Regions from separate parts of the Paraburkholderia sp. BGA-UO-ETr-F12 genome, predicted to be linked through region 1. Evidence: riboswitches for the same ligand, from Rfam matches in the RefSeq annotation. Region 1 holds a riboswitch; the other holds the start of a gene.

Evidence for each region. Region 1 has a riboswitch for glycine ahead of gcvT (glycine cleavage system aminomethyltransferase GcvT). Riboswitches for the same ligand answer to the same signal wherever they lie in the genome.
Region 2: linked by a shared signal. The riboswitch ahead of AC57B6_RS19955 (D-amino acid dehydrogenase) and the one ahead of gcvT (glycine cleavage system aminomethyltransferase GcvT) in region 1 are both predicted to bind glycine.

Annotation. Positions count from the first base shown of each region.
Region 1 covers NZ_JCAQOZ010000032.1:112,022-126,673, reverse strand. Annotated here, with positions in the region: gene gcvP (aminomethyl-transferring glycine dehydrogenase) at 1-1,356, opposite strand, end outside; gene gcvH (glycine cleavage system protein GcvH) at 1,451-1,831, opposite strand; gene gcvT (glycine cleavage system aminomethyltransferase GcvT) at 1,894-3,012, opposite strand; glycine riboswitch at 3,094-3,254, opposite strand; glycine riboswitch at 3,288-3,389, opposite strand; gene AC57B6_RS15680 (hypothetical protein) at 3,532-3,885, opposite strand; gene AC57B6_RS15675 (oxidoreductase) at 4,111-5,160, opposite strand; gene AC57B6_RS15670 (UvrD-helicase domain-containing protein) at 5,579-7,669, shown strand; gene AC57B6_RS15665 (hypothetical protein) at 7,791-8,366, shown strand; gene AC57B6_RS15660 (c-type cytochrome) at 8,471-9,370, opposite strand; tRNA gene AC57B6_RS15655 (tRNA-Arg) at 9,667-9,742, shown strand; gene AC57B6_RS15650 (HAD family hydrolase) at 10,026-11,084, opposite strand; gene AC57B6_RS15645 (hypothetical protein) at 11,706-12,500, shown strand; gene AC57B6_RS15640 (DUF1254 domain-containing protein) at 12,673-14,163, shown strand; gene AC57B6_RS15635 (SphA family protein) at 14,264-14,652, shown strand, end outside.
Region 2 covers NZ_JCAQOZ010000046.1:142,198-156,849, forward strand. Annotated here, with positions in the region: gene AC57B6_RS19890 (rod shape-determining protein) at 1-388, shown strand, start outside; gene AC57B6_RS19895 (acyl-CoA dehydrogenase family protein) at 580-1,860, shown strand; gene AC57B6_RS19900 (aliphatic sulfonate ABC transporter substrate-binding protein) at 2,065-3,039, opposite strand; gene AC57B6_RS19905 (LLM class flavin-dependent oxidoreductase) at 3,215-4,276, shown strand; gene AC57B6_RS19910 (SLATT domain-containing protein) at 4,383-4,901, shown strand; gene AC57B6_RS19915 (class I SAM-dependent methyltransferase) at 4,918-5,652, opposite strand; gene AC57B6_RS19920 (DUF4118 domain-containing protein) at 5,939-6,709, shown strand; gene AC57B6_RS19925 (alpha/beta hydrolase) at 6,713-7,600, shown strand; gene AC57B6_RS19930 (MipA/OmpV family protein) at 7,597-8,463, shown strand; gene AC57B6_RS19935 (YceH family protein) at 8,526-9,233, opposite strand; gene AC57B6_RS19940 (helix-turn-helix domain-containing protein) at 9,465-10,037, shown strand; gene AC57B6_RS19945 (GNAT family N-acetyltransferase) at 10,050-10,577, shown strand; gene AC57B6_RS19950 (LysE family translocator) at 10,632-11,264, opposite strand; glycine riboswitch at 11,474-11,567, shown strand; gene AC57B6_RS19955 (D-amino acid dehydrogenase) at 11,742-12,953, shown strand; gene AC57B6_RS19960 (BON domain-containing protein) at 13,171-13,431, shown strand; gene AC57B6_RS19965 (acetate/propionate family kinase) at 13,434-14,603, opposite strand; gene AC57B6_RS19970 (phosphoketolase family protein) at 14,616-14,652, opposite strand, start outside.

The DNA.
Region 1 (14,652 bases):
GGCAAGCAGGTCGGCCAGATCGTGGCGCGTCGTGGTTTCGTCGACCGACAGGCCGACTTGCGTGTCGCTCACGCGGCGCAGGTTGATGCGCCGGGCTTTGGCGGCGTCGTGCAGCGCCTGGGTGCGCGCGCCGCTTTCGAACGTCAGCGTGTCGAAGAAGGTTTCGTTGACCAGCGTGTAGCCGAGCTGCTTCGCGCCTTCGGCGAGCAATGCGGCGATGCGGTTCACCCGCAGTGCGATCGTTTTCAGACCGTGCGGGCCGTGATAAACCGCGTACATGCTGGCCATGATCGCGAGCAACGCTTGCGCGGTGCACACGTTCGAGGTCGCTTTTTCGCGGCGGATATGTTGTTCACGCGTTTGCAGCGCGAGACGCAATGCCGGATTGCCTTGCGCGTCGACCGTCACGCCGACGAGACGGCCCGGCATCTGGCGCTTGAATTCGTCGCGTACGGCGAGGTAAGCCGCGTGCGGGCCGCCGAAACCGACCGGCACGCCGAAACGCTGTGTGTTGCCGACGGCTACGTCCGCGCCCCACTCACCCGGCGGCGTCAGAACGGTCAGCGCGAGCAGATCGGCGGCGACCACCACGTGGCCGCCCGCTGCGTGGATCGCGTCAGCGAGTGCGCGGTAGTCGCACACGTCGCCGTTGACGCCTGGATATTGCAGCAGCACGCCGAACGCATTCGCGTTCGCGGCGTCCGCGGCCGGGCCCACTTTCACTTCGATGCCGACCGGCGTGGCGCGTGTTTTCACCACTTCGATGGTTTGCGGCAGCACATCGTCGGCGACATAAAACACGTTCGACTTCGGCTTGCCGACGCGTTGCAGCAGCGTCATCGCTTCGGCCGCGGCGGTCGCTTCATCGAGCAGCGACGCGTTCGAAATCGCCAGACCCGTCAGGTCGACGATCATCTGCTGGAAGTTCAGCAGCGCTTCCAGACGACCCTGCGAGATTTCCGGCTGGTACGGCGTATACGCGGTGTACCACGCCGGGTTTTCGAGCACGTTACGCAGGATCACCGCCGGCGTGTGCGCGTTGTAATAGCCTTGCCCGATGTATGAGCGGAACACCTGGTTCTTGTCTGCCAGCTCGCGCAGCGCGGCGAGCGCTTCCGCTTCGCTCTTCGGTTGCACGAAGGGGCCGAGCGGTAGCGTTTCGGCCCGGCGGATCGTCTTCGGAATCACGGCGTCGATCAGCGCGGCGCGCGACGCGAAGCCGAGGGCTTCGAGCATGGCCTGCTGGTCGGCCGAATCCGGGCCGATGTGCCGTTCTGCGAAGGCGTCATGCACTTCGAGCGCGGCGAGCGAGAGAGGAGTGCGGTTCATCAGACGATCCGGGTGTTCGAGCTTCATGAGGTGTTCCTGCCGGTGCGGGCGTCCGTTCGACGGTTGAATCGGACGCGCCGCGCCTGTCGGGTTTAAACGTAAAGGTGCAACGTACGGTGAATCAGGCGCCGATCGACTTCGAGTAAGCATCCGCGTCGATCAGGCGGTCCAGCGATGCGCCCGCAGCCGGCTTGATCTTGAAGAGCCAGTTTTCGTACGGCGCGCTGTTGACGCCATCCGGCGTATCGGCAACCGCCGGGTTCGCTTCGATGATTTCGCCCGCGACCGGTGCGTAAATATCGGAGGCGGCTTTCACTGACTCGATCACGGCGACGGTGTCGCCGGCGTCAACGGTCTTGCCCAGTTCCTGGACTTCGAAGAAGACGATGTCGCCGAGCGCTTCCTGCGCGTGGTCGGTAATGCCGACCGTCAGCGTGCCGTCCGCTTCGGTGCGGACCCACTCGTGCGATTCGGTGTATTTCAGATCGGCCGGGATGCTCATCGGATGCTCCTATGCGGTGTGATTTGGTGGTGTTTCAAAGTGGTGACGCACGCGCCGGCTGCTTAAACCGCGAGCACCTTGCCGTTGCGCACGAACGGCAGTTTTACCACGCTTGCAGGGACGTTTTTGTCACGAATCTGAACGTGAACGGTGTCGCCCGGCTGCACGCCCTTCGGCACGCGCGCAAAGGCGATCGATTCCTGCATCGTGGGGGAAAACGTACCGCTGGTGATTTCGCCCTCGCCATGCGGCGTGACGACGTTCTGATGAGCACGCAGCACGCCTGCCGCCTTGCCGTTTTCCTTCAGCAGGATCAGTCCGACGAACGCGGCTTGCGAGCCGTCGGCTTCCAGCTTGCTCCGGCCGACGAAGTCGCGCGGCGAGCTCAGATCGACGGTCCAGGCGAGGCCGGCGTCGAGCGGCGAGACGTTGTCGTCCATATCCTGGCCGTACAGATTCATACCGGCTTCGAGGCGCAGCGTGTCGCGCGCGCCGAGGCCGGCGGGGCGCACGCCCTGACGCGCCAAGGCGTCCCAAAACTCGCAGACGGACGTGGCGGGCAGGACGATTTCAAAGCCGTCTTCGCCGGTGTAGCCGGTGCGGGCGATCATCAATTCGCCAAACGGCGTGTTGTCGACGATCGCAGCGTTAAACGGCTTGAGGAGTTCGGTCGCGGTGCGGCTGGACGGCGCGACTTGCCAGACCTTGTGGCGCGCATTCGGGCCCTGCACGGCGACGATCGCCAGATCGCGGCGCGGTGTAATGGTCAGACCGTAGCCGCCTTCGGCGTTGAGCTTGTTGAACCAGGCGACGTCTTTTTCGGCGGTGCCGGCGTTGACGACCAGCCGGAAGTGCGTCTCGCTGAAGTAATAGACGATCAGATCGTCGATCACGCCACCATTCGGGTTGAGCAGACAGGAGTAGAGCGCGCGGCCCGGCGTTTGCAGCTTGGCGACGTTATTGGCCAGCGCGTATTCGAAGAAGGCGCGTACGCGCTCACCGGTGAAATCGACGACGCACATGTGCGAGACGTCGAACATGCCGGCGTCGGTACGCACGGCGCGGTGTTCGTCGATCTGCGAGCCGTAATTGACGGGCATGTCCCAGCCGCCGAAATCGACCATGCGGGCGTTGAGCGCACGATGGGTGGCGTTGAGCGGGGTGTGTTTAAGTTCGGTCATGGGGCCTCGGGCGTCTCGCGAAACAAAAAGGCCATGCGGCGCTACGCCTCGCGGCCTGCCGGCTGCGAGCGGTTTGCGTTGCATGACCCCTCTGTCCTCGATACCTGAGAGATTGCGCTGCCGTGCGATGTGAAGCCGTGATCGCTACGGTGAAACGCGCGCCCCTTCGGTGGGCAGCTTGCCGGAATCCGCACCGCTATAAACGATGCAGACGGCTACTGCCGCTCTCCAGAGTGCGAAAAACCGATGTCTCGATGCTGCATTGACGCGGGTTTTTCGACGCGGCCGGTCCTTTTGCCTGAGAGTTTGTGGGTGTGCCCCTTCGGCGGCGCGGCCTGCGAATTTCTGCGGCCAGCACGCTCTCCCGACGCGTGCGGCGAATGTACGCGAGGGCCGGGGGCTTGTCAAATAAAGGCCCGCAACGGGCACGGGGGACGGCCCTGCGGGTTCGTCGAGGTCAAAAAAAAGCGCGGGACGCAATGCCCGCGCTTCTTTGCTTCAGTGCCTGAACCGGCGCGATTATTCGCCGATGGCGTGTGCCGCGTTGTCCAGTTCCTGGTTCAGCACGCGCTGCTCGTCGCTGGACAGACCACCGCCGTGTTGCGCCGCCATATCGTGCGCTTCCTGGCGGATCACGTCGAGACGGTGGTGCAATGCGCCGCCTTGCGGGGGCGGGTAATAGCCTTGGTTGACGTGAGCGTCAATGCGACGGCTCAGGTTGTCGATGCGGCCATTGACTTGATGGAGGCGCTCATCCGCGATCTGCTGCGGGTTGGGGCGCGGCGCCGGCGCGGGTTGCTGGGGCGCCACCACGCAGGCGGCGAGAGAGCTGAGCAATGCGCATGCTGCTACTGCGCGGGCGATACGGGGCATGGACTCTCCAGAAGTCGTTGTCGTTTTGTGTTGGTGCTACTGGGGTAGCAACGGATTGCCGGCGATTTACGCTGACCGCGAAGAAAGGGTTATTTGTAACGTTATGTTCCTTTCGGGATTGACAGGTGTGTTGCGCCGGACGGCGGCGGTGTTCGCGTGCCACCGCCGGACAATCCGAAAGGCAGGCAAGTGCCTTGTAAGTGCCCTGTAACGTACGCAAAAAACTCAGCGAATACGCTCGAACGGCAGCCGGACTCCCTCTTCCGAACTCCGGGCAGCAAGCTCGATGATCGTCATCACGTCGACTGCGTCCTGAGCGCTGACTGGAAATTTCACGCCATTCTGGATGGCATCCGCCAAAGCAATATAGAAACCGACGTAATCCCCATTGCGCGTAGGCACCTCCCGCTCCACTTCCTGACCGCCTTCGAGCACGCGCAGTACGCCCGCCGCATTGCCGGCACCGAATCCCTCGTCGCCAGGCCGCAGGCCTGCTTTCAACTGATCTTCCTGCGTGTCGAGACCGTACTTCACGTAGCTTCCCTGCGTGCCGTGAATCGTGAACCTCGGCGCAGCCAGAGCGGTCAACGCGCTGGCATGCAGTACCACCTCGAACTCACCGTATCCAAGTTGAATATGCACATAGTCGGGCGCGCTGGCCTGGTCGCGGTGCGTGCGAACCGTCGCGAACACGGTCTGCGGCGCGCCGAACAATGCCAATGCCTGATCGATCAGGTGCGGGCCGAGATCGAACAGCAAGCCGCCGCCGCGCGACGCTTCCTCGCGCCAACGCTGCTTGACTTCCGGGCGGAAGCGGTCGAAATGCGATTCGTATTGCGTGATGCGCCCTAATTCCCTGCTGGCCAGCAGATCACGGACGGTCAGAAAATCACCGTCCCAGCGGCGGTTATGAAAGGGCACGAAGCGCTTGCTGCGGGCGAGTGCGATGTTGGCGAGCGTATGGGCATCCGCCGCGCTTAGCGTGACCGGCTTGTCGACCACCACGTGCTTGCCCGCTTCCAGCGTGCGGCGCGCCAGGTCGAAATGCGTGTCATTGGGCGTCGCGATGACGATACAGTCGATTTCGTCGAGCGCCAGCAGGGCGTCGAGATCGGCCACCACCTTTGCGTGCGGGTAATCGGCCTGTGCTCGCTCGGGGTGGCTCGTCGCGATGGCCGCGACGCTCGCCCGCCCGCAGTGCTCGATTACCGGCGCATGAAAGGTCGCGCCAGCAAAACCGTAACCCATCAATCCAATCTTCAGCGATGCGGACATGCGTGTCTTCCTGCAGAAACGGCGCGCCGTTTTGCCACCGCGGCGACGGCGCGCAACACTGTAATTGTGGCATGTCTCGAAGACGGACTGTCAGCGTTGCCGCAGGCCCCTGTCAGGGATATCTGTCATCAGGCTGTTCAAGCCAGGCCTCGGCATGGCGTTGGGGTCGCCATCCCGCCGCCACCCGGCCGTCGGACGCAGCGCGCTGGTTTTGCTCGTCCATTTCCAGTCTGTCACGTTCATCCGCGTCATTTATCCGTGTTAACATCGCTGCTCTCGCGCGCAGGCGCGGCGAGCCGGAACCCCGCGGCACAAGCGGCGCCGTTCCAGCCGCCGGCCCCGCGCAGCATGCCCCCGGGCCTTCGGTCTCGCGATTCCGCACCTAAGCGCCCTCAACCGCATTACCCATCCACAGACGATGTCCGCAGGCCTGAACCCCGCTCAAAATGAAGCGGTCCGTTATCTTGACGGTCCGTGTCTCGTGCTCGCCGGCGCCGGCAGCGGCAAGACGCGCGTGATCACGCAGAAAATCGCGCACCTGATCGAGGCCAAGGGCTTCGAGCCGCGCCATATCGCCGCCGTCACGTTCACGAACAAGGCCGCGTTGGAAATGCGCGAGCGCGTGGGCAAGCTGCTCGAGGGCAAGACGCTCACCACGCCCGGCAAGGAAGGCCGCAAAGTGCCCGTCAACCAGTTGACGGTCTGTACCTTCCACTCGCTCGGCGTGCAGATTCTGCGGCAGGAAGCGGAACACGTCGGTTTGAAGCCGCAGTTCTCGATCATGGATTCGGACGATTGCTTCGGCATGATTCAGGAGCAGGTCGGCTCGACGGACAAGGGCTTCATCCGCAAGATCCAGTCGATCATTTCGCTGTGGAAGAACGGCATGATCATGCCGGAGCAGGCGATCGCGATTGCCGCGAATGAAGATGAACACCAGGCCGCGATCGTCTACCGCAATTACGTGGCGACGCTGCATGCGTATCAGGCGGTCGACTTCGACGACCTGATCCGTCTGCCCGCCGAACTCTTCGAAAAGAACGAGCAGGTGCGCGACCGCTGGCAGAACAAGCTGCGCTATCTATTGATCGACGAGTATCAGGACACCAATGCGTGTCAGTACGAACTGGTGAAACTGCTGGCCGGCAGGCGCGCGGCGTTCACGGCGGTCGGCGACGACGATCAGGCGATTTACGGCTGGCGCGGCGCGACGCTCGAAAATCTCGGTCAGCTCAGCAAGGATTTTCCGAAGCTGCATCTGATCAAGCTCGAGCAGAACTACCGCTCGACGGTACGTATTCTCACCGCCGCGAACAACGTGATCGCGAACAATCCGAAGCTGTTCGAAAAGAAGCTGTGGTCCGAACACGGCATGGGCGACACGATCACCGTCACGGCTTGCAACGACGAAGAGCACGAGGCCGAATCTGTGGTGTTTCGCCTGTCCGCGCACAAGTTCGAGCGGCGTGCGAATTTTCGCGACTACGCGATCCTGTATCGCGGCAACTTTCAGGCGCGTATCTTCGAACAGGTGCTGCGTCGTGAACGGATTCCGTATGTGCTGTCGGGCGGGCAGTCGTTTTTCGACAAAGCCGAGATCAAGGACATCTGCGCGTATTTGCGCCTGATCGCCAACGCAAACGACGACCCCGCGTTCATCCGCGCGATCACCACGCCGCGCCGCGGTGTCGGCAATACGACGCTCGAAGCGCTCGGCTCGTTTGCGGGTCAGGCAAAAGTGTCGCTATTCGAAGCGGTTTATATGGGCGGCATTGAAGCCCGCTTGTCGCCGCGTCAGATCGAACCGATGCGCGTGTTCTGCGACTTCATGCAGCGGCTCACCGACCGCGCCGAGAAGGATGCGGCCGGCCCGCTGCTCGACGAGCTGATGGACGCGATCCACTACGAAGCCTATCTGTACGACGCGTTCGACGAACGTCAGGCGCAGTCCAAGTGGCAGAACGTGCTCGAGTTCATGGAGTGGTTGAAGCGCAAAGGCACCAAGGCCGAGCCGGAGGGTTCGGAAAACAGTGAGGCTACCGGCTACGACACGGCCGACGGCCTCGGCGACACCGGCAAGAATCTGCTCGGCCTGATCCAGACCGTCGCGCTGATGTCGATGCTCGAAGGCCGCGAAGAAGATCCGGACGCGGTGCGGCTTTCGACCGTGCACGCGTCGAAGGGGCTGGAGTATCCGCACGTGTTTCTGGTGGGTGTCGAAGAAGGCATCATGCCGCACCGTGGTGGCCCGGACGACGAGCCGATCGACGACGCGCGCATCGAGGAAGAGCGGCGTTTGATGTACGTCGCGATCACACGGGCGCAGCGCAGTCTGCATCTGAACTGGTGCAAGAAGCGTAAGCGGGCGCGCGAAACCGTGGTGTGCGAGCCGTCGCGCTTTATCCCCGAGATGCTGCTCGACGATGCACCGCCACCGACGCCGGAAGAGGCGCCGATGTCGCCGAAAGACCGGCTCGCGAGTTTGAAGGCGCTGTTGCAGAAGCCGTGAAGTAAGACCTTGCGGGCGGCGGGTGCATCCGCGGTTTTCCGCGCAGGCACGCTACAGTGGTGCGGCCCGCTGACTCGATGTCGGCCGGATGTCGAGCGGGTGCCAATTGGAGATCGCTCGCATGCCCACGCCGCCGCCCGCGCACTATCGCCGCGCTCTCGAAACCTACGTCGACGCGAAAGACAACACGCGGGTCGAGCGCATCGCCGAAGCCTTTGCTCCCGATGCCGTGCTTACCATTTCGCTCGCGACGTCGAACATCGCGTTTCCGGCGCGCACTGTCGGCACCGATGCAATTGCGAAAACGCTTGTCACTGATTTCGGCGCTCAATATACGCAGTGCCGCACTTATTACGTGTGCGATTCGCTCGCGGTCCGAGGCGACACGATCGACGCGCTGCCCTGGCTAGTGATAATGCGCGAACGGGCAAGCGGCGCATTGCGGGTGGGCCACGGCGTGTACCGTTGGAATTTCGACGCGACGCCGGCTGTGACGGGGTTCCATATCCACATTGCACGCATGGATGTCGTGCCCGACGACGGCACCTTGCTCGATGCATTGCAGGACGGCCTGAGCTATCCATGGCTTGCGCCTGCCGAATTGCACGCGCATTTCACGTCGCTCGCTCGCAGCACGCCGGCGTTGGCATTTGTCGAAGCGTTCAAGCATCCCGCGGTGGCATCGGCTGGCATCTGATCTGCGCCGGCCGAGTATCGTCGTGAGAGAAACGCGTTAAAAAAATCCCTGCTCGTGTCGTCACGATGCAGGGATTTTTTGTTCTACAGCAACCGCCGGATGCCTTATTTCGCCGCGCTGACCATGTAGTCGACGGCGGCTTTCACGTCCGCATCCGAGGCATTCGAGCCGCCTTTGGGCGGCATCGCGCCCTTGCCATGCAGCGCGTAGTTGTAGATGGTGTCCATTGGGTCCTTCAGGCGCGGCGCCCAGGCTTCCTTGTCGCCGAACTTTGGTGCGTTCAGCACGCCGGCCGCGTGACATGCCTGGCAAACCTGCTGGTACAGCGCCTTGCCGGCTTGCGAGGCGTCCGCGCTTTGTGCAGCGCCGGCTGCCGGCGCAGCGGCTTGCGGCACGCTTGCCATAGCGGCCAATGCGGCGGCAGCTTGAGCAGCGCCGGCATCCGAAGCGCCCGCCGGCGCTGCGGCAGCGGCACCAGAAGCGGCGGCCGCCGCACCCGCGGCCGGCTGCGCCGGTTCAGGGAAGCTCGCGCCGGAATTGTTCGCCATGTACACCACCGCGCGGGCGATTTCGAAGTCGCTGTAGTCGTCCGGGCTGGTGCCGCCGCGCGGGGGCATCGCGCCCTTGCCAGTGAGCGCCGTGTGCCACAGCGTGTCGAAGCCCTGCGAAATGCGCGGGGCCCAGTCGGCGGTATTGGTGAATTTCGGCGCGCCTGCCGCACCCGACGCGTGACAGGCGGAGCAAACGGCCTTGTAGACTTCTTCGCCGGTCTTGTAGACGCGTGGCGCATTGGCGTCGCGAATGTCGACTTGCGCGAGCGGCTTGATGCGCGCGCTGACTTCGGCTTCGGAAAGACTGTCTGTCCCGGCGCCGGTGCGTGTCGAATTATCGACGTAGATCACCAGCAGAACGATGATGACGATCGGTACCGCAAAACTGGCAATGATCGCGGCAATGAGCTGCCCGGGGGTTTTGATTGGGGCTCCGTGTGGTGCTTCGCTCATGCTTGTCTCGTCTCCGTGGGTATGTGAGCGGTACAGCGTGACGGCAACTTCTTGTTCTTTATTCAGCCACGGACGATTATAGACGGAACATTTCGACGGCGGCGAGGGGCTCGGCGCGGTGTTCAGCAGGCGTTTACCCGCATCGCGGAGCGTGGCCGGCGGCGCCTGGATGGCGGGCCGAAGCCGCCCAATCCCGCCATATAGGCCGTCCGGTGGACGGTTGGGCCGAAACCGGGTATCCTTTCGGTCTCGCTTTGGCGTCGCTCCTGTTCAGGTTGCCGCGCTTTCGTGTTGAAGCGCCCGTAGCTCAATGGATAGAGTACTGCCCTCCGAAGGCAGGGGTTGCTGGTTCGATCCCAGCCGGGCGCGCCATCTGATGTTCCTCTGAATTCCCCTGAAGTCCTGAAATCCCTCGTCAGCTAAGGCGTTGCGGGAAATTTGCGTCCGCAAAAAGCCAAGGAATCCCGCCCCAAAGCCCGCGGTCGCATAGCCCCAAAAGTCGCATCCAAAATGGCTGCCCTGCGGAGCCTCACTGCGGTCATAGACGTCGACCGACCTTAGCGGCGCGGCCGCGCTCGCTTGCGCGTCCCAAGGCGGGGGCGCGAGCGTGCGGCAATCTCAACGTGCGACCGCGTCTCCGGCCACATTGCCGTGCCTAATTAGAGGAAGCCGCAGCCGTAGCCGTGCTATCCGCCTTGAACACCGTCTTCCAGTCATCCTTCATATCGACGACGAGCCAGCCTTTCGCGCCGGCTTCGTCCAAACCCTTATCGAGCTTGCCGCTTTTCGCCGAGCGGTCGTACGCGTACTCCCGCTCACCATCGGTGTGATGCAGCAGTGCCGCGAGGCGCGGACCGTCGCCGGCGGCGGTCCATTCGAGCATTGGCACGTCGCCGTCGGCGTTGCCGAACGCGATCACAGGGCGCCTGCCGATCACGCGGTCGATGGCGAGCGGCTTGGCGGCACCGTCGAGCAGATTGTCGACCTGCGCAAGCCGGGTCAGCGTGACGGCGCCGTTCGTCTGGCCATACTTGTATTTGACGGTGCTGCCGATCACCTGCTCAGGCGGAATGCCGTACACACGCTGCGCCAGGTCGCGGACGAACTCGACATCGCTGCCCGTCACCAGATAGGTCCTGAAGCCATTGGCGCGCAGGTAGGCGAGCAATTCGAGCATTGGCTGATAAGCGAGCTCGGCGTACGGGCGGTTAAAGCGCGGGTCACTCGCGGAGTCGAACCATTCGTGGACGAGCGCGGCGAATTGATCGCTGGTCATGCCGGCATGCGCGGCCGCCAGCACCCTCATCGAGCCGGCATCGCCGCTCCCCGCGATGCTCTTCAGGTTGCCTCTCAGAATCGAGCGGAAGGGTTCCTGCCGCTTCCATTCCGGATGCCGCCCGGCCACCGTTTTCACCCGTTGCAGCGCGAACACCAGTTGCACCGAGGCAGGTTGCTCCGGCCACAACGTGCCGTCGTTGTCGAACACGGCAACCCGGTCAGCACGCGCAATGAAGTCCTTCGACTCGGGCGTGGTGACCAGCGTGACGAAATCGACAATCGAGCGTCGGGTCGCGGTGTCGTTCCATGACGGCAGCGCCGTGGCGGCCGATGCGGCGGCTTGCGACCCGCCCGCGTCGTGACGCGGCGTAACAGTGCAAGCTGAAAGAATCACAACGGTCAAAGCAATCCAGTACCGGTGCATCGTACGAATCATGAAAGCCTCATCAAAAGCGGTGGGTCGAAGCTAAAGCGAGCGCCAGTCTAATGGGGTGCGGTGATTGTTGCAGCCCATTCTGTTGCTTTTTAACGCGGCTGCCTCGATGCCGGCAATGCGCGATAGCAGATGCCGTCATGTGGATTCATATGAACCGGGTAAAAAAACTGGCAAGGCCATATCAGAAATATGCAATTGGAATGGCTATAAAAACCTAAGGCGGGCGGAAAATTCCTGAGCTTTCGATCGTGTTACAAATTTATCTCTGTAATCTCCTGAAACGTTTGCTACCATTCCGCCACAAGCTCACGCGTAGTGAACCTTTTATCTTCCGCATGCTTTGTTCGGTGCGGCGTTCTTGGGTCTGAGAGGAGCGTCCATGCAATCCCTGTGTCCGGCCGTGTTGTCTTCCCAGTCTGCTCGCAAGGTTTAGCGCTATTTAACTGCGCGTCTTTCTGTTCTGCGCATTTCCCGGCTGCACGTGGCTGCCGGGCGGGCGAACTCGCTTCCGCGATTAATGTGAGTTAAATCAAGAAATACGAATGCTATTTCCTGAATTCATTTGCTTTGGCAATGGGGAATACGTTCGCCTATAAGAAGTGCCCATAGACGAGGTGCGCGATGCGTTGTAAATGCGTGATTTTGGCGGCAGCGCTATATGCCGCCTCGGTGCTGCTGTCGCCTGCGTTCGCCCAGGCTTCCGCTGACGATGCCAATAAAAGTAATAACCCGCTGAACCTGGCTGCTTCATTCAACATCCAGAATTACTACACGCCGAGCGTGTTCGGCGCGAGCGCGCACACGAACGACCTGCTGCTGCGCCCCACCGTACCGATCGGCCCGAACAGCCTGATCGGCGTGCCGCAAATTTTTCGCGCCACGGTGCCGGTCAGCACGCGGCCTGACCCAAGCGGCGGCTATAACACCGGTCTCGGCGACCTGAACCTGTTCGACATTTTCCTGCTGTCCGAAGGCGACGTGCAGGTTGGCGTGGGCCCGCTCGTGACCATGCCGACGGCCACCGACCCGAGCCTCGGCACCGGCAAGTGGCAGGCTGGTCTTGCCGCGGTCGCGGTCAGTGCGACCAAGGCGCGGCTGCTCGGCGCGCTGGTGCAATGGCAACACTCGTTCGCGGGGCAAAGCAGCCGGCCCACCACGCAATCGCTTACCGCGCAGCCGTTCGGCATCTTCAACCTGCCGGGCGGCTGGTACATCCGCTCGACCGGAATCTGGACTTTCGATTTGCAGCACGGCAGCTATTACATTCCGGTCGGCCTTGGTGCCGGCAAGGCTTGGAAGGGCGGCTCGACCATCTACAACGCGTTTATCGAACCGCAGTACTCCGTCGCCCATTCCGGTGCCGGCGTGCCGAAGTTCACGATCTTCGCGGGCTTGAATATGACGTTCGGCAAATAGACCGCCACCTGAGAGAAAGCACACATGACATCGACCTGGCCGCCCGTGTCCCGAGGCGTGTACGACCCCGTCGAGCGGCTCTATGGCTCTGGCCGGACCGTGCTCGACGGTGCCGGGGACCAGCCAGCGTCGCAAAAGCGCTAGGCCGCGCATGGACGAACCTGAGAACGATATGAACAAGAAAGCAGCAACATGGGTGACGGCAGCCGTACTGGCGTCGGTCGCCGCGCCGATTCTGGCGAAGACACCGCAGGGTCAGCCGGCCCATGCCAATGCCAGCGCAGCAGCGTCGGTGCCGGGTCCGGTAGCGGGCTATGCGATCTCCGACCAGTACGCGCGGCTGGTCGCGCGGCAGACCTACTTCTGGGCGTGGCCGATGGTGAACGTCTACGGCCGCTTGCTGGCGATGAGGCAGGTGCCGCAGCCGGGCCTGAATGGCGGCGTCGTGCCGGTCGCCCCGCCCAACCATCTGTCGATGCTGCGCGACTATATCCAGCCGCAGGAGCGCTTTGTCGCGTGTCCGAATCAGGACGTGGTCTACGGCTCCGCGATTCTCGATCTGAACCAGACCCCGGTGGTCGTGCAGGTGCCCGATTTCGGCAAACGCTTCTGGGTCTATCAGGCGGTCGATCTGCGTACCGACGGGTTCGCGAGTCTCGGCAAGATGTACGGCACGCGTCCGGGCTTCTATCTGTTAGCCGGGCCTGACTGGCACGGTCAGGTGCCGAAGGGCATCCGCCAGTTGTTCCGCTCGCCGACCGGCGTCGGCAGCTTCATCCCGCGCGTTTTCATGGACGACACGGCTGAAGATCGCGCGGCCGTGCAGCCGGTGCTCGCCAAGGTGGGCCTGTATCCGCTCGCAGAGTACGACGGCAAGGTCAAGGAGACCGACTGGTCGAAGTCGCCGAGTTTCGGTTCGGCCGGTGCCGCCGCGGGCGGCAACGCCGAAGAGATCAAGTGGGTCGATCCAAACCGGTTCTGGGATGAACTGCCCACAGTACTCGACGAGACGCCGCCGCAACCCGGCGAAGAAGCGCTCTATGCGCAGGCGCGCGCGCTGATCGCGGCGGCGCGGAAAGATCCGGCGATCAAGACCGCGATCGTCGAAGAAGCAGTGAAGGCCGAGGCGGATCTGGTCACGCCACTATTCAACTTCAACACCTTCGGCAAACAGCTGCCCGCCAACTGGAACACCATCAGCAACGGCGCTGCGTTCGGCACGGACTACTTCACGCGTACGGCGGTGGCGAAGTCGAACATCTTCGTCAACAAGCCAAACGAGACCAAGTATTTCTATGCCGATGCCGACGCATCCGGTCAACGTCTCGACGGAAATGCGAATTACACGGTGACGTTCGCGAAAGACAGATTGCCGCCGGTCAAAGGATTCTGGTCGCTGACCCTGTACAACGCGCATCACTTCTTCTCGCCGAACGCGCAAAACCGCTACTCGCTCGGCACCAAGAACAAGGACCTGAAGTTCAATGCCGACGGCTCGCTGACGCTGTATGTACAGAGCACGAGCCCCGGCGACGACAAACTCGCCAACTGGCTGCCGGCGCCGGCCAACGAAGCGTTCTCGCTGTATGTGCGCGCCTACTGGCCGCAGCAGCCGGCGCTTGACGGCAGCTGGACGCCACCGCCGATCGTGCGCCAGCCGTGAGAATCGCCTCGTCGCGCATCGCTGTGGCTTGTGGCCGCACGTCGTCTACAGCCTCGTCCGCAGAGTGAGAATGCGGAAACTTATTTTCGTGAGGATGACTATGAGTCGCCGCAATCATTTGTCCGCAAACCGGTCACTCGCCAGGTGGGGCGCGGGTGCGCTTCTGACCACCGCAGGCCTGGTTGTCTCCCAACAAGGATGGGCGACTGAAGGTGGCATCGGCCGGCCGATTACCGGTATGCAGGTCACGCCATACGCCGGTGTCGTGCCGCCTACCGACGACTGGATCGTGTCGGCTACCACCATCTACTACGAAGGCTCGTTAGGCGCGAGCAAGACCATTCCGATCGCCGGGCAGATTACCGCGGGTGTAGACGTAACCGCCGTGTACACCATCGCCAACGCGGTGAAGACGTGGGGGATCACCGCGGGCGGCTGGAATTTCGCCTCATCGTTCGGCGTGCCGTTCCAGTACACCGACATCTCATC
Region 2 (14,652 bases), on a different contig from region 1:
CAAGAAGGAAATCGGCTCTGCCTTTCCGGGCTCCGAGGTCAAGGAGATGGAAGTCAAGGGCCGCAATATGTCCGAAGGCATTCCACGCAGCTTCACGGTGTCCAGCAACGAGATTCTCGAAGCCCTCACCGATCCGCTGAACCAGATCGTCTCGGCGGTGAAGATCGCGCTCGAACAGACGCCGCCGGAACTGGGCGCCGACATCGCCGAACGCGGCATCATGCTCGCAGGAGGAGGCGCACTGTTGCGCGACCTCGATCGCCTGCTGGCCGAAGAAACCGGCCTGCCGGTGTTCGTCGCCGAGGCGCCGCTGACCTGCGTGGTGCGCGGCTCGGGCATGGCGCTGGAGCGGATGGACAAGTTCGGCGGCGCGTTTTCGTACGAATGAGAGGGCGTGGCAGTTGCTTTGCCACGCATCGCGCTACTTGCGTCAGACGCATCGAGCGCATTGTGCGGCTCCAGCGCACGGGCGAACAATCCATTTCACGCCACCTTCTAAGAATCGACCAAATACTTGGTTGCTAGTCCCTCACCCCCTCCCGTACCGTTCCCAGTTTGCGGACCCGTATTGGAGGACTCATGCCAGCATCCGAATCGCAGCAAAACCAGAATCCAGATCAACTTGGCGCAGACGCAGCGGAACTGTTCGCTGAAGACGAGCTGACCCGGCGTTTCATTCCCGTCTTCACGCGCATCGCCGAAGGCGCGGTAGAACGCGAGCAGAATCGCGAACTTCCGTACGCGCCCGTGGAATGGCTGCGCGAGGCCGGCTACACCAGACTGCGCGTGCCGAAACAGTACGGTGGCGAAGGCGTCACATTTACAGCGTTCCTCGCGCTAGTCACGCGGCTTGGCGAGGCCGACTCGAACCTTCCGCAAATCCTGCGGGTACACGGCGGGTTCATCGAAGCACTGCTGGAAAGTAGCGACGAACCGCTGCGCGACCGCTGGTTCACGCGCATCGCACAAGGACAGATCATCGGCGGCGCCGTATCCGAGCGCACCGGCACCACCAGCAACAGCGTGCGTCTCACGCAAACCGACGGCGCCTGGCATCTGGACGGCGAGAAGTACTACACCACCGGCACGCTCTACGCGGACTGGGTCGACGTCACCGCACACGACGGACAGAGCGACGTGCGTGTGCTCGTCAGGAGCGACACGCCAGGCCTCTCGCGAATCGACGACTGGGATGGTTTCGGGCAGCGCCTGACCGGCAGCGGCACGGCGCGTTTCGAGCATGTGCCGGTCTCGCTCGACAATCTGTACCGCCGCTATAGCGCGGCCGAACCTCGCCGCAACAGTCTGCTGACCGCGTACTATCAGGCGTTGCATATCGCCAATCTGGCCGGTATCAGCCGTGCGGCGCTGCGCGATGCCGTGACGTTCACGCAAGCCAGGACGAGAACCTTCGGTGTTCCCGGTGAATCGAGTCCGCGTGACAATCCATTGGTGCATCGTGTCGTCGGCCGTCTCGCGAGCCTTGCTTACTCGACACAAAGTATCAGCGCATCGCTTGCCCGCTCGATCGATGCGGTATCCGTGGCGCGGCAGGAAGGCCGGGCCGACGAGCAAACCTATATCCGCCTCGATATCCAGACCTTCCAGGCGCAGCAGATCGTTATCGAGCAGACCCTGCAGGCGGCAACGCTGCTGTTCGAAGTAGGCGGTGCATCGGCAACCAGCGAAACGCGCCGCTTCGATCGCTACTGGCGCAATGCGCGAGTGCTCGCATCGCACAACCCGGCGATCACCCGCGAAGCCGCGATCGGTGACTTCTACCTGAACGGAAAAGCACATCAGGAAAGGTTCGGTGTGGCCCGGAACGCGGAAGCCTCCACCGCTGCGACGCAGCTTTAAAAGCACGCACCAAAAACGACTAAGGCCGCGTAAGCGGCCTGAAGAGCGCTGGCGGGAGGGAGGGGAATCTATGCTGATCCGCCCGGACGCCTGCGTGGCCCGGGGTCGCTGAAGAAAACAGCACCGAAGGCCCGGAAGAAGCGCTGCGTCGCCGGTGTATCCCACACCGAAGCTCGGCTCGACGGCGTGGTCCGGATACGTGGATCACTTCGCCGGAGGCGTCCAGATACGGATGTCCGTCGCTTTCAAGGCGGCGGGAATCAGCCCGGCCGCGCGGTAGGTGTCGGCGATGCGCTGCTGCTCAGCCAGCTGATCGCGTTTCACCGGCACGATCTCATAGCTGCGGCGGCTATTGGCCAATTCGACAGTCGGCCCCGGAATGTTGCCCCACACCGGCCCGAGAATCTGCGCGGCTTCCTGGGGATGCGCTTTGACCCATTTGCCGGTGGCGTTCAATTCATCGAATACGACGCGCAGCACGTCCGGATGCTTGTCGGCGAAGGCCGTGGTCGCCGTGTAAAAACGGTTGTATTGGGCGACCCCGCCGCTGCCGTCCGCCACCACGCGAACGTGCGCATCACGCTGCTGTGCGGCGAGGAACGGGTCCCAGATGGCCCATGCATCGATGTTGCCGCCACGGAATGCAGCGAGCGCATCGGGCGCCTCAAGATAGCGCACCTGGATGTCGTTGATCGTCAGCCCTGCTTTAGCCAGAGCGCTCAGCAGCAGGAAATTGCATCCCGAGCCTTTGGATACCGCCACGCGCTTGCCCTTGAGGTCGGCTACCGAATGAATCGGCGAATCCGGCGGCACGATGATCGCCTGGGCGGTGGGCGCGGAGGTTTCTTCGGCGTAGTACGTAAGCGGTGCGTTGGCAGCCTGCGTGAAGAGCGCAAACGCATCCGCGACATCCGCATGCAAATCGACGCTGCCGGCGTTCAGCGATTGCAGCAGGCCCGTTGAAAACTCGTGCCAGCTCACGTCATAGCCGAGCGCGTTGAGTTTCTTTTCCAGCGCGCCGGTTCGTTTCAGCAGGATGAACAGCGTCGACGACCGCTGGTAGCTGATCGACACGGTTTCGTTAGCGCTTGCCACGCTGGCCGACAGGACGCCGCCAATCAAGGTCAGGCACACGCAGAGGCGTCGCAGGATTCGCGAGCGGGAGAAAACGGATGGCATCGATCAACGTCCAAGTGCTTGGGGGAATCGACGAATATATAAAAGAACGACGCCCGCCCAAAGACCGATTTCATCGATCGATATGGGCAGAAATTGGAACGCGTGACGGCGGCATCGCTCATCATTCGAGGTTTGATACGAATTGACGGACACGCATTCCCGTGGAGATTTCTGCATGACCTCGGCACTCCCTCCCCGCTTCGGCATCTGGGCATTGGTTCACGGCAGCCGTGCCGCGTTGCAGGACCCCGATGAACCGTACGACGCGTCATGGGCGAGAAACAAGGCGCTCGTTCTCGAGGCCGAACGGCTCGGCTACGACTCCGTGCTGGTCGCGCAACATACGATCAACCCGCACAATTCCGATTTCGATCAACTCGAAGCGTGGACTGCATCGGCCGCGCTCGCGGCACTGACCGGGCGCATCGAAATCATCGCCGCGATCAAGCCTTATCTGTATCACCCTGTGGTGCTGGCCAAGATGGCGCAGCAGATCGAGCACATCAGCGGTGGGCGCTTCGCCATCAATCTTGTCAACGCATGGAATCGCCCTGAACTGGAGCGTGCCGGCATTGGCTTCGCGGAGCACGACGCGCGTTATGCCTACGGGCGCGAGTGGATTACGGTGGTCGATTCCTTGCTGCGTGGCGAGCGCACCCGGTTTCGCGGGGCGCATTTTAATGTGGATGACTATCTATTGCGGCCCGCGGACCCGTTTCGCAGCCGTCCGCGGATCTATGTCGGCGGTGAATCGGAACCGGCGCGGGAACTGGTCGCGGACAAAGGCGACGTCTGGTTCATCAACGGCCATCCCCTCGCCGATGTCAAAGCGCTGATTGCGAATGTCGCGGGGCGCAAGCGCCCCGAGTCGCATGAGCCGTTGCGATTTGGTTTGTCAGCGTTCGTGATTGCGCGCCAAAGCGATGAGGCGGCCAATCGACACCTCGATCATCTCTTCACGTTGGCCGCGAAAGACGCCCCGTTGCGTGAGCAACAGAAATCGAACATCGACCCGAAGGCGGTGATGTTCCAGACCTTCGCGCAAACCCCACGTGTGGGCTCGAACGGCGGCACGGCCGCCGGCCTCGTCGGCAGCTACGACACCGTTGCGCAGCGGATCGCCGCGTTTCATCGCGCGGGAATCGAACTGTTCATGCTGCAATTCCAGCCATTCGAGACCGATATGCGTATTTTTGCCGAAGAAGTTATTCCACGGGTGCGCCGCCTGCTCGGCTGATCCACCACGCCGGTTACGCGGCGATCAGTTCGTTGCCGGCATGTGGCACAGTATCGTCAACCCCATGCGCTACGCTTGGCGACACTGAATAGCCCCGACGAGCCCCATGAAAAACCCGACTGCCTACGAGCCCCCGGTCGACGAAGACCAGCTTCTGCTGAAGTGGATCCGGCGCGCGCGCGAATCCCAGATGAGCCATTACGACATGGCCGACCTGCTTTGCGCGCGAGAGCGCGGCATCGGCTGGCTGGTCACCGTGTTGACGGCCTTTGTGGGCACGGCCGTGTTTGCGTCGTTGAATGCGACAGCTGTGTCACCGGCGCTCAGGATTTTCGTGGGCGCGGTCAGCGTGGCGGCGGCGGTCTCCGCCGCGCTGCAAACATTCTTCCGCTACGCGGAGCGCGCCGAGAAGCATCGCGCGGCCGGCGCGCGCTATGGCGCGGTGCGGCGCAAGCTTGAAGCGATCTACGCCGGCGACGCGGATGCCCGCGACGGCCACTATCTGAGCGCGATTCGCGACGAACTCGACCGGCTCGCTGAAGATTCGCCGAACGTGCCGCCCCGCGTCTTTTACCGCACGCAGCGAACCCTCGCCGACGAACCGCGCAGAAGCCGCGACGCCTGAGCGGCACCCCCTTGCCTTAAGGCTGGCGTATCGCGGACACCAGTAGCAGCATCGGCCGTTCGCGCTCTTCCGCCAGTTCAGGCCGCGCGGCAAGATCGGCCTCGGTCGGCCCCCACTCGTCGACATGGGCGATAGTGAGGCCCGCGCCGATCAGGTGATTGAGCAAGGTGCCGATGGTGCGGTGCTGCTTGACGACCCCGTCGGCCAGCCAGTTCGTCACGCGCGGCCCTTCTAGCTGGTAGCTGTCGAGTGGCCAGTGCTTATGGCCATGCGCATCGACCGACCAGCCTGGCTCACGCGGGGCCATGAAAATCGGGTGTTCGATCGAGAACACGAGGCGCCCGCCCGGCACCAGCGCGCGGTGCACCGTGTCGAACAGGCCGGGCAGATTTTCGATGTAGTGGAACGCGAGCGAGCTGTAGACGAGATCGAAACCGGCCTCCGGCAAGTCGAGATGTTCGAGATCGGCTCGGGCATAGGTCACGCCGGGATCGTTCGTCGACGATTCCGCCCGCTCCAGCATCTTCTGCGAAACATCGACGCCGAGCACCGTGGCTGCGCCCGCTTCGCGCGCCCACCGGCAGAACCAGCCGTAGCCGCAGCCAAGATCGACCACCTTCAGGCCAAGCATCTCCGGCAGCATCGCGCGCAACGCCGGCCATTCGGCGGCGCCGGCAAGGCCTTGCGTCGAGCGACCCAATTGACTGTAGTTCTCGAAGAAAATGGGGTCGTCGTAAATGTTCTGTGTCATTTGTAAATTGGCTTAACTTCAATTGAAGCAACGGCGCCGCCTGCTGTATACCTGCCAAACCCGCCGGCGCGCGACGTGCCAGTGAGAATACCCCTATTCGCGAGCACGTTTTTCGATCGGCGGTTCGCAACACAATACGACCGCAGGGACCGCCGGTATTTACTTCTGCCAGGGCCCTTCTTTCGGGGCCTTCACGCCGCTCCGATTATGGTATTGTCCGACCTGCGCTTTAAAGCGCATTGCCACACTCAATCGGGAAGCGCAATCGCTCCCTAAAAAAAATATTATGGAAGTCCAAAACGCCCGTCGTTGGGCACCACGGGGAACACGCGTCTGGCTCACCGCGGCCGCCGCATTGGCGATCGCCAGCGGTGTGCGCATGTTGCTCCATCCGCTACTCGGACCGATCATGCCGGGCACCGCGTTCTGCATCGCGGCGGCCTTGGTCGAGTATTTTTGCGGGCTGGCGCCGGCGCTCGCGGTCATGCTGCTCGGCCTGGGTATCGCCGACTATCTGTTCGTGCCGCCCTACGCAGCCATCACCGTATTCAATAGCGCCGACCTGGTTCTGCTGATCTCGTATCCGCTGGTGACGCTGCTCGTCATCGTCTTGATCGAACGTCTGCGCCGGTCGCAGTTTCGCGCCGAACTGATCGCCTCGGTCGCGCAGTCACGCTATGAAATGCTGCTGCGGCACGACAACGAACGCTTGCTCGCACGCCGCGCCGTCGACGAAACGCACCGGCTGCTGCGCCATCTGTCGCACCATCACCGGACCTTCATTTTCATTCAGGCGCTCGAACGCGATGCGCTGCAGCAAGTGGACGACGTCAGGACGCCCGGCCTGTTGCCGCGTCTGCCCAACGAAATTGCGCCGGGTCCGCGTTTTGCCGACGTCGATACCGAAGACATCCAACGGCTCAGCAAGGCGCTGTGGCCCGGCAGTCATCGCGTCCGCATGAAAGGCGCCGACGGCGCGTCGAGGCTGACCGAGTGCATGTGTGAACGCTTCACCACGCACGCCGGCGAATTCCTCGTGCTGCGGATCGGAGACTGATCCATGAGCCAGCCTACGAGCCTGTTCTTAGCCGGCGACGATCATGCCGTGCTGATGCTGCACGGACTGTCGAGTTCGCCGCTCGAATTACGCTTTCTCGCGCGCTATCTGAATGCCGAGGGTTTCACTACTTGCGCACCTGTTCTGCCGGGCTACAGCGCCGGTTCCGAAGAGGCGGCGATGGAAGCGTGGCTCGACGCCGCCGTGCGCGAATACGACGCGCTGGCCGCGCGCTTTGCTCACGTCTCGATCTGCGGGCTGTCGATCGGTGCGGCGCTGGCGCTCGCGCTCGCGCATCGCCGTCCCGCGGCGCGCTCGCTCGTGCTGTTGTCGCTGACGCTCTCTTACGACGGCTGGGCGATCCCCTGGTATCGATTCCTGCTCAACTGGGCGTACTTCACGCCACTACGCAAACGCTGGCGCTACCGCGAGGAAGCACCGTTCGGTTTGCGCAACGAAGCGCTCAGGGCGAAGATCGCCCGCGCCATGCAGCGCAGCGACTTCAGCGAAGTCGGTCCGTCGACGATTTCATTGCCGGCATTGCACGAGGCAAGCCGCCTCGCCGCGAGTGTGCGCACGCAGGTGCGCGACATCAAGACCGATTGCCTGATTGTTCATGCAATCGACGACGAGACGTCGAGCCCGCGCAATGCACGCTTTGTCGCCGCGAATATCGGCGCTGCCTTCTTACGAACAATCTGGCTGGACGATTCGTATCACATGATTACGTCGGACAACGAGCGCGAAATCGTCGCGCGTGAAACCGCGCTGTTTCTGCGCGAGAGTGAAGTGGCCCACGGCGGCGACGACAGCGGCAAGCAACCGGTGGTCTCGAAGGCGCTGGCGCGGCGCCTCAGACAACTCGCGGCACTCGGCAAGGAGCGCGTATGACCGCGCCGGCCAAGGCCACGCGCGCGTCGCGACGCAGCACACCCAGATTCGGTCAAACCGCACGCCGGTCGCTGCTGCTCGCCGCGGCTCTCGGCCTGTGCGCCGCGCGCGCGGCCTACGCGGACGATGCAAGTCCGAATGCGACGCCTGACGCGGGCACTAGCGCGGCCGCCGACAGCAAATGGAAAATCGGTGTGGGGCCAGGTCTCGTGATCACCCCCAAATACCCGGGCTCGCGACAGCTAAGCTTCTTCCCGTTTCCCTCGCTGGATATCTCCTACGACGACCGGATTTTCTCGCAGGGTCCTGACGTGCTCGGTGTCAACGTGCTGCGCGGTCCGGCCTATCACGTGGGCGCGGCGTTCAGTTTCGACTTCCAGACTCGCAAGGAGTCCGACGACCCGCGTCTGCATGGACTGGGCGACGTGCATGGCGGCCCAAAACTGAAGCTTTTCGCCGACTACACGTGGTGGGCGTTTACCGGCTCGGTGGCGTTGTACCAGGATATTGCCGGCCATCACCAGGGGACTACGGTCAGCACGGATTTCGTGGCGTCCGCGCCGGTTGGCGGCTGGCTGTTTTCCGTGGGCCCGGGCTTTACGTGGGCGAACGGGACTTATACCCGGACTTTCTTCGGCGTATCCGGACAGCAGAGCGCGGCCTCGGGATTGCCTACGTATAGCACCAGCGCCGGCGTACGGGACATCCACATGAACGCCATGGTGACGTACGACTTTTCCAAACACTGGAATGGCTCGGTTTCCGCGACTTTCGGGCGGCTGGAACACGACGCGGCCAATAGCCCGATTACCGAAAAAAGATCCGAGCTCAATACGCTCGCTTCGGTGAACTACAAGTTCTAGTTTCCGGCTGCTCGCGCGCTCACGCGCAGCGCGCGAGCAGCACACGAGCAGCCAAGCGGACTTCAGTCTTCCGCGCCGGACGCTTCATCGATTTCGATGCCCAGTTCAGCGGCCATGCGCCGCACCACCGCCTGAAGCCGGCTCAACTCGTCGGCAAGCCGTTTCTGCTCGGCTTTTACCGCCTCGAACGCCGACAGCGGCACCACCTCGTCTTCCCCGCCCGGTTGCGCGAGCTCACTCGCGCTGACTTCGCCGCATAGCAGATGCATCCAGCGGTTTTCGCGTTCGCCCGGTGTGCGGGCCAGTTTCACCACGCGCGGCGGATCGTTGGCCGCCAGTTCGTCGAGAAACGCCTCGACCGACGAAATATCGGCGAATCCATGCAGGCGCGCGCTGTTCAGGCGCAACTCGGCGGCGGTCTGCGGACCGCGCAGCAGCAAGGTGGTCAGCAAGGCCGCCGACTGACTCGGCAAGCCCAGGACACGATTCATGTTGTGCTCGAAGCGCGGCACGCGGCTGCTGCTGCCTTCCATTACGAGGCTCAGGCGCTTCAGGCCATCGACGGCGGTCAGCACTTCGGCTTCGGTCGCGTTGATCACGGGCGATCGGCCGGTCTTCTGGTTGCAGCCCAAGGTCAGTGCGTTCAGCGAAAGCGGATAGCTGTCCGGCACGGTGTGCTGCTTTTCGACCAGCACGCCGAGCACGCGCCCTTCAAGCAAGGTCAACGCGCGGATGGAGGGGCGGGAAACAGCGTCGGGAGTGGAGTTCATAGAGGATGTCGCGGCAAGCGCCGCCGGGTCTCGTGGACAGTGTGCGTGATCGATGCACAGCCCCGTTGCGCAACCGGGCGGCGGGTTTTAGTTGGTGGGCACCATCATAAACGCCCAGGCCGCGCGGGGTGTACGAATCTCTGCGATGCCCCGGCCGTCTGAACGCGTTCGCGTCCCTCGGGTGTTTTTTTCTCGTTGACGAATTCCCACATTGGAGATAATTTCCCGAATATGGAAAACACACTCTCCGACGACAACGCCATCGACCGCCGCATTGCCCAGCGTCTGCGAGCGCTGCGCGCCGAGCGCAACTGGTCCCTCGACGATCTCGCGAAACTCAGCAACGTCAGCCGCGCCACGCTGTCCCGCCTCGAAAACGCCGCCGTGAGCCCCACGGCCAGCGTGCTGGGCAAGCTGTGCGTCGCCTACGGCTTGCCGATGTCGCGCCTCATGCACATGGTCGAAGAAGACTTCGCGCCGCTGGTGCCGCGCAATGCGCAGGCCGTCTGGACCGACGCGAGCATCGGCTTCCGGCGCCGCTCCGTGTCGCCACCGGCTCAGGCGCTGAGCGGCGAGGCGCTGGAATGCGAACTCGATGCTGGCGCGCGAATCGATTACGACGCATCGCCGCGAGCCGGCCTCGAACATCATCTGATCCTGCTCGAAGGGCAATTGCAGATCACCGTCGACGGCCGCAGTCACGACCTGCAAGCCGGTGACTGTCTGCGCTATCAGTTATTCGGCCCCAGTGCTTTCGCCACGCCCGCGCACAGCGCGGCCCGCTACATCCTCTTCATCGTCTGAGTTCCAGCTACCATGAGCGCGCCCATCATCACGACCTTCTCCGCCGACGACCTCGTCCGGCATCTGCCCGAACTCGGCGCGCTGCTGCGTGCCTGCGTCCATGACGGCGCGAGCGTGGGCTTTGTGTTGCCGCACAGCGTGGCGGAGAGTGAGGCATTCTGGAGCGGCAAGGTGTTGCCGTCGCTGCGCGGGGGCGCGCTGGTCTTGTTCGTCGCGCGTCATGGCGAGTCGATCGCGGGCACCGTGCAACTCAATTACGACACGATGCCGAATCAACGCCATCGCGCCGAAGTGCGCAAGCTGCTGGTTCACCCGGCGTTTCGCCGCCAGGGCATTGCCAAAGCGCTGATGGCGGAGCTGGAGCGCCGTGCGCTGCAACTGCAGCGCAGCCTGCTGACGCTCGATACGCGCACCGGCGACAAAGCGGAGCCGCTTTACGCCGCGCTGGGTTATCAAACGGCCGGTGTGATCCCGCAGTTTTGCCGCGACACGCAGGAAGAGCGGCTCGACTCGACCACCATCATGTACAAGGCGTTGTGACGAGCCGGCGCGCAGGACAGCGCTGAAGACTCACGCGAGTCTTCAGCGCGTGATTTAACGGCGCGCGTCGAACGCGATCCGCACGGCCAGGCCGGCGAGCACGGTGCCCATCAGCCAGCGTTGCACCAGCAGCCACACCGGCCGCCCGGCGAGAAAGCCGGCGATCGAACCCGCCATGCTGGCAATCAAGGCATTGACCGTGACCGCAATGACGATCTGCACGCAGCCGAGCGCGATCGATTGCGACAGCACGCTGCCGTGCCCCGGCGAAATGAACTGCGGCAGCAGCGACAGGTACATGACCGCGATCTTCGGATTCGCGAGGTTCGTGACGAGGCCCATCGTAAACAGCTTGCGGCGGCTGTCGTGCGGCAGGTCGCGCACCTGGAACGGTGAGCGCCCGCCCGGCTTGACCGCCTGCCAGGCCAGATACAGCAGGTAAAGCGCGCCGCCGAAACGCAGCGCGTCGTAGGCATAAGGCACCGTCAACAGCAGCGCCGTGATACCGAATGCGGCACAAAACATATAGAACACGTAGCCGAGCGCGACGCCGCCGAGTGACACGAGCCCGGCGCGCCGCCCCTGGCAGAGCGATCGCGAGATCAGGTAGATCATGTTCGGACCCGGCGTAAGCACCATGCCGAGTGAGACCAGCGCGAAGGCGAGCAACGTTGTAGCAGTGGGCACGGCGGCTCCTCTGGCGATTGAAGGCGGGCACTATGCCGCCGAATATAGCCGATGTCATAGCCGATGTCGCCCCCGCCAACCCCAATCGCCGTCCTGCCGATGGGGCTTTTCAGCCTGCCCGGCGCAAGTGCTCGGCGGATCGATTGGGCGCTGCATCGCACGAAACACTTGCGGCGAAATTTTTTGCCCGGTATTGTCGAGCAGTTCTGCAATGCAGTGCGGGAGAGATCGTCAGAGGCTTGTGACGACGCCGACGGAGCAACCGCCCCGGAAACTCTCAGGCAAAAGGACCGCGCAGCAGGAACATCTGGAGAGCGGCGCCGTGCGCGCCCACCGAAGGGGATTCCCGGCATGGCGCCTAGATCGCGCTCCTCTGCTCGCGGGAAGAAACTCTCAGGTACATGGACAGATGGGGCATCGACGCCGGTTTCGACACGAAATCGACACCGGTGATGCCCAACTACTCTGGATCATGTCATGTCACGAATCGCCATTATTGGCGCCGGCATTACCGGCGTCACGACTGCTCACGCCCTCGCGCAGCGCGGCCACCACGTCACCGTGTTCGAGCGTCATCGCTATGCTGCGATGGAGACCTCGTTCGCCAATGGCGGGCAGTTGTCCGCCAGCAATGCGGAAGTCTGGAACAGCGCCGCCACCGTACTGAAGGGCCTGCGCTGGATGCTCACGCGCGACGCCCCGCTGCTGCTCAATCCCATGCCCACGTGGCACAAGTATTCGTGGATGGGTGAGTTTCTGCGGCAGATTCCGCATTACCGCGCGAACACGGTCGAGACCGTCCGGCTCGCGATTGCGGCGCGCGAGCATCTGTTTTCGATTGCCGAGCGCGAAGGGATCGACTTCGATCTGGAGCGGCGCGGCATTCTGCACATCTACAAGACCCGCGAGGAATTCGACGCGGCGAACAAGGTGAATGCGTTGTTGCGCGAAGGCGGCCTCGATCGCAATCCGGTGACGGCCACGGAGTTGCAGCGGATCGAGCCTACGCTGCATGGCGATTTTTTCGGCGGGTTCTTCACGCCCTCCGACTCGACCGGCGACATTCATAAATTCACACGCGGCCTCGCCGACGCCTGCGCGCGGCACGGCGTCGAGTTTCATTACGATGCCGAGATCAAAGCGATCGAGCAGCCGGCCGAAGGACGGTTTTCGCTGACGGTCAATCTCGAGGGCGAGTCGCAGCGTTTTGCCTTTGAGCGGATCGTCGTGTGCGCGGGAGTGAAGAGCCGCGACTTTGCGGCGATGCTGGGCGATCACGTGAACGTCTATCCGGTGAAGGGCTATTCGATCACCGTTTGCCTCGACGATGAAGTCAGCCAACAGCGCGCGCCGTGGGTGAGCCTGCTCGACGACAGCGCGAAGATCGTGACGAGCCGGCTCGGCGTCGATCGTTTCCGCGTGGCGGGCACGGCGGAGATCAACGGCTTTAACCGCGATATCCGCTCGGACCGGATCGCTCCGCTGGTGGACTGGACGCGCCGGCATTTTCCCGAGGTGTCGACTTCGCGCGTGATTCCGTGGGCGGGCTTGCGGCCGATGTTGCCGAACATGCTGCCGAAGGTGGGCCGCGGCAAACGGCGTGGGGTGTTCTACAACACCGGCCACGGGCATCTGGGCTGGACGTTGTCGGCAGCCACGGCGCAGGCGGTAGCCGGGGTTATTGAATAGGCCCACGCACTCGCGGGCATGCCGTTACCAGAATGCGCGCCTGAAAAGCCAGGTTAACATCATGGCTTGGTTCGGCCGATGACATTAAAGGTGCGCTCACCATTGAGCGCACTGCGGAACGCACTGCGGCACTACGCGAGTTTCTGCCTTAATACCGGGCTCGGACGAGATGTGCACCGAGCCTATTCGCCGATAGTGAAACAAACAGGAGAGCGTCATGCCTCGTGACCGCCTCACCGTGCGCAGCACCGGCAGCCCACGCTTTAGCGATGACCAGATCGCGGCGGAAGCCGTGAGGCGGCTCTCCTGGGACGCGGCCGTCCCCAGGGATAAGGTGAAAGTAAAAGTCGAGCGCGGCAGAGTCACCTTGCGAGGTGTACTCCAGGACGTTCATCAGAAAACCGCGGCGCTCGAAGACGTATCCCGCCTGTTCGGCGTCGCGGGTGTCACCGATCGAACCAGAATCAAGGCCGGATAGCATCAACCAGCCTGCAGCAGTGCCCGGCAATGCCGTGCAATCTGCTTTTCCTCCTCGGTGTGAATCGCCCTCACCTTCCCCGCCGGATCGCCCTCCACCAGACCCATGAAAGCGAGCCCATCACAGACGCGACGGCGAATCTCCGCGCTGTGCTCGCCGATGCCGCCCGTGAACACCAGCAAGTCGATCCCGCCCAGCAAGGCCGCATAAGCGCCGATCGTCTTACGCACGGCGGTAGCAAACGCCTCCAGCGCCAGCGACGCATTCGCATCCCCCGCCGCGGCGCGCTTCTCCAGCGCCTGCATATCGCTTTCGCCATCGGCGTAACCGGCCAGACCGCTCTGGCGGTTCAACAGCGTCTCCAGTGCATCGGCATCGAGATGTTCCACGCGCATCAGATACAGCAGCACGCCTGGGTCGAGATCGCCACTGCGTGTGCCCATCGGCACGCCGCCGGTCGGCGTCAGCCCCATCGACGTATCGACGGACTTGCCGTTCTGCAGCGCACACAAACTCGAACCGTTGCCCAGATGCGCGAACACCGCTCGCGCTGGCAAATCGGCACCAAGCCGCGTGACCAGCGATTCGTACGAAAGGCCGTGAAAACCGTAGCGAATCACGCCCGCATCCAGATAGCGGCGCGGCAATGCGAGCTGCGCCGCACGCGGCGGCAGTGTCGAATGAAACGCCGTGTCGAAACAGACAAAATGTTGCGCGTCGCTGAAGATCGAGGACGCCTCGTCGATCAAGGCGAGCGCTGGCGGAATATGCAAAGGCGCGAAATGCACGGCATCCTGCAAGCGCTGGCGCACTTCCGGTGTCAAGCGCTGATGCGCCCGCAGGTGCGGGCCGCCATGCACCACCCGATGCCCCACCGCCGCCGGCCGCGGGTGCTTGTGCTCCGCAAGGACGCGCGCGAGCACCTGCAACGCGTCGGTCTGCGACTCCAGCACGCGCTCCTGCTGAACCAGCACGCGGCCGTCGGGCGACGTGATGCGCAAGCTGCCGTCACTACGGCCAATTCCTTCCGCACTGCCGGCGAGCAGCAACGATTCATCGCCGCCCGCGTGTGCAGCGTGCGCGGCGTGGGTAAACAGCCCGAACTTCAGCGACGATGAACCGCTGTTCAGCACCAGAATCGTCGGAACCCGGGTGGCGTCTTGAGTATGCATGGGCCGCCTCGCTCAGCCTTTCCATGTCCAGTTGCGGATCTCTTCCTTA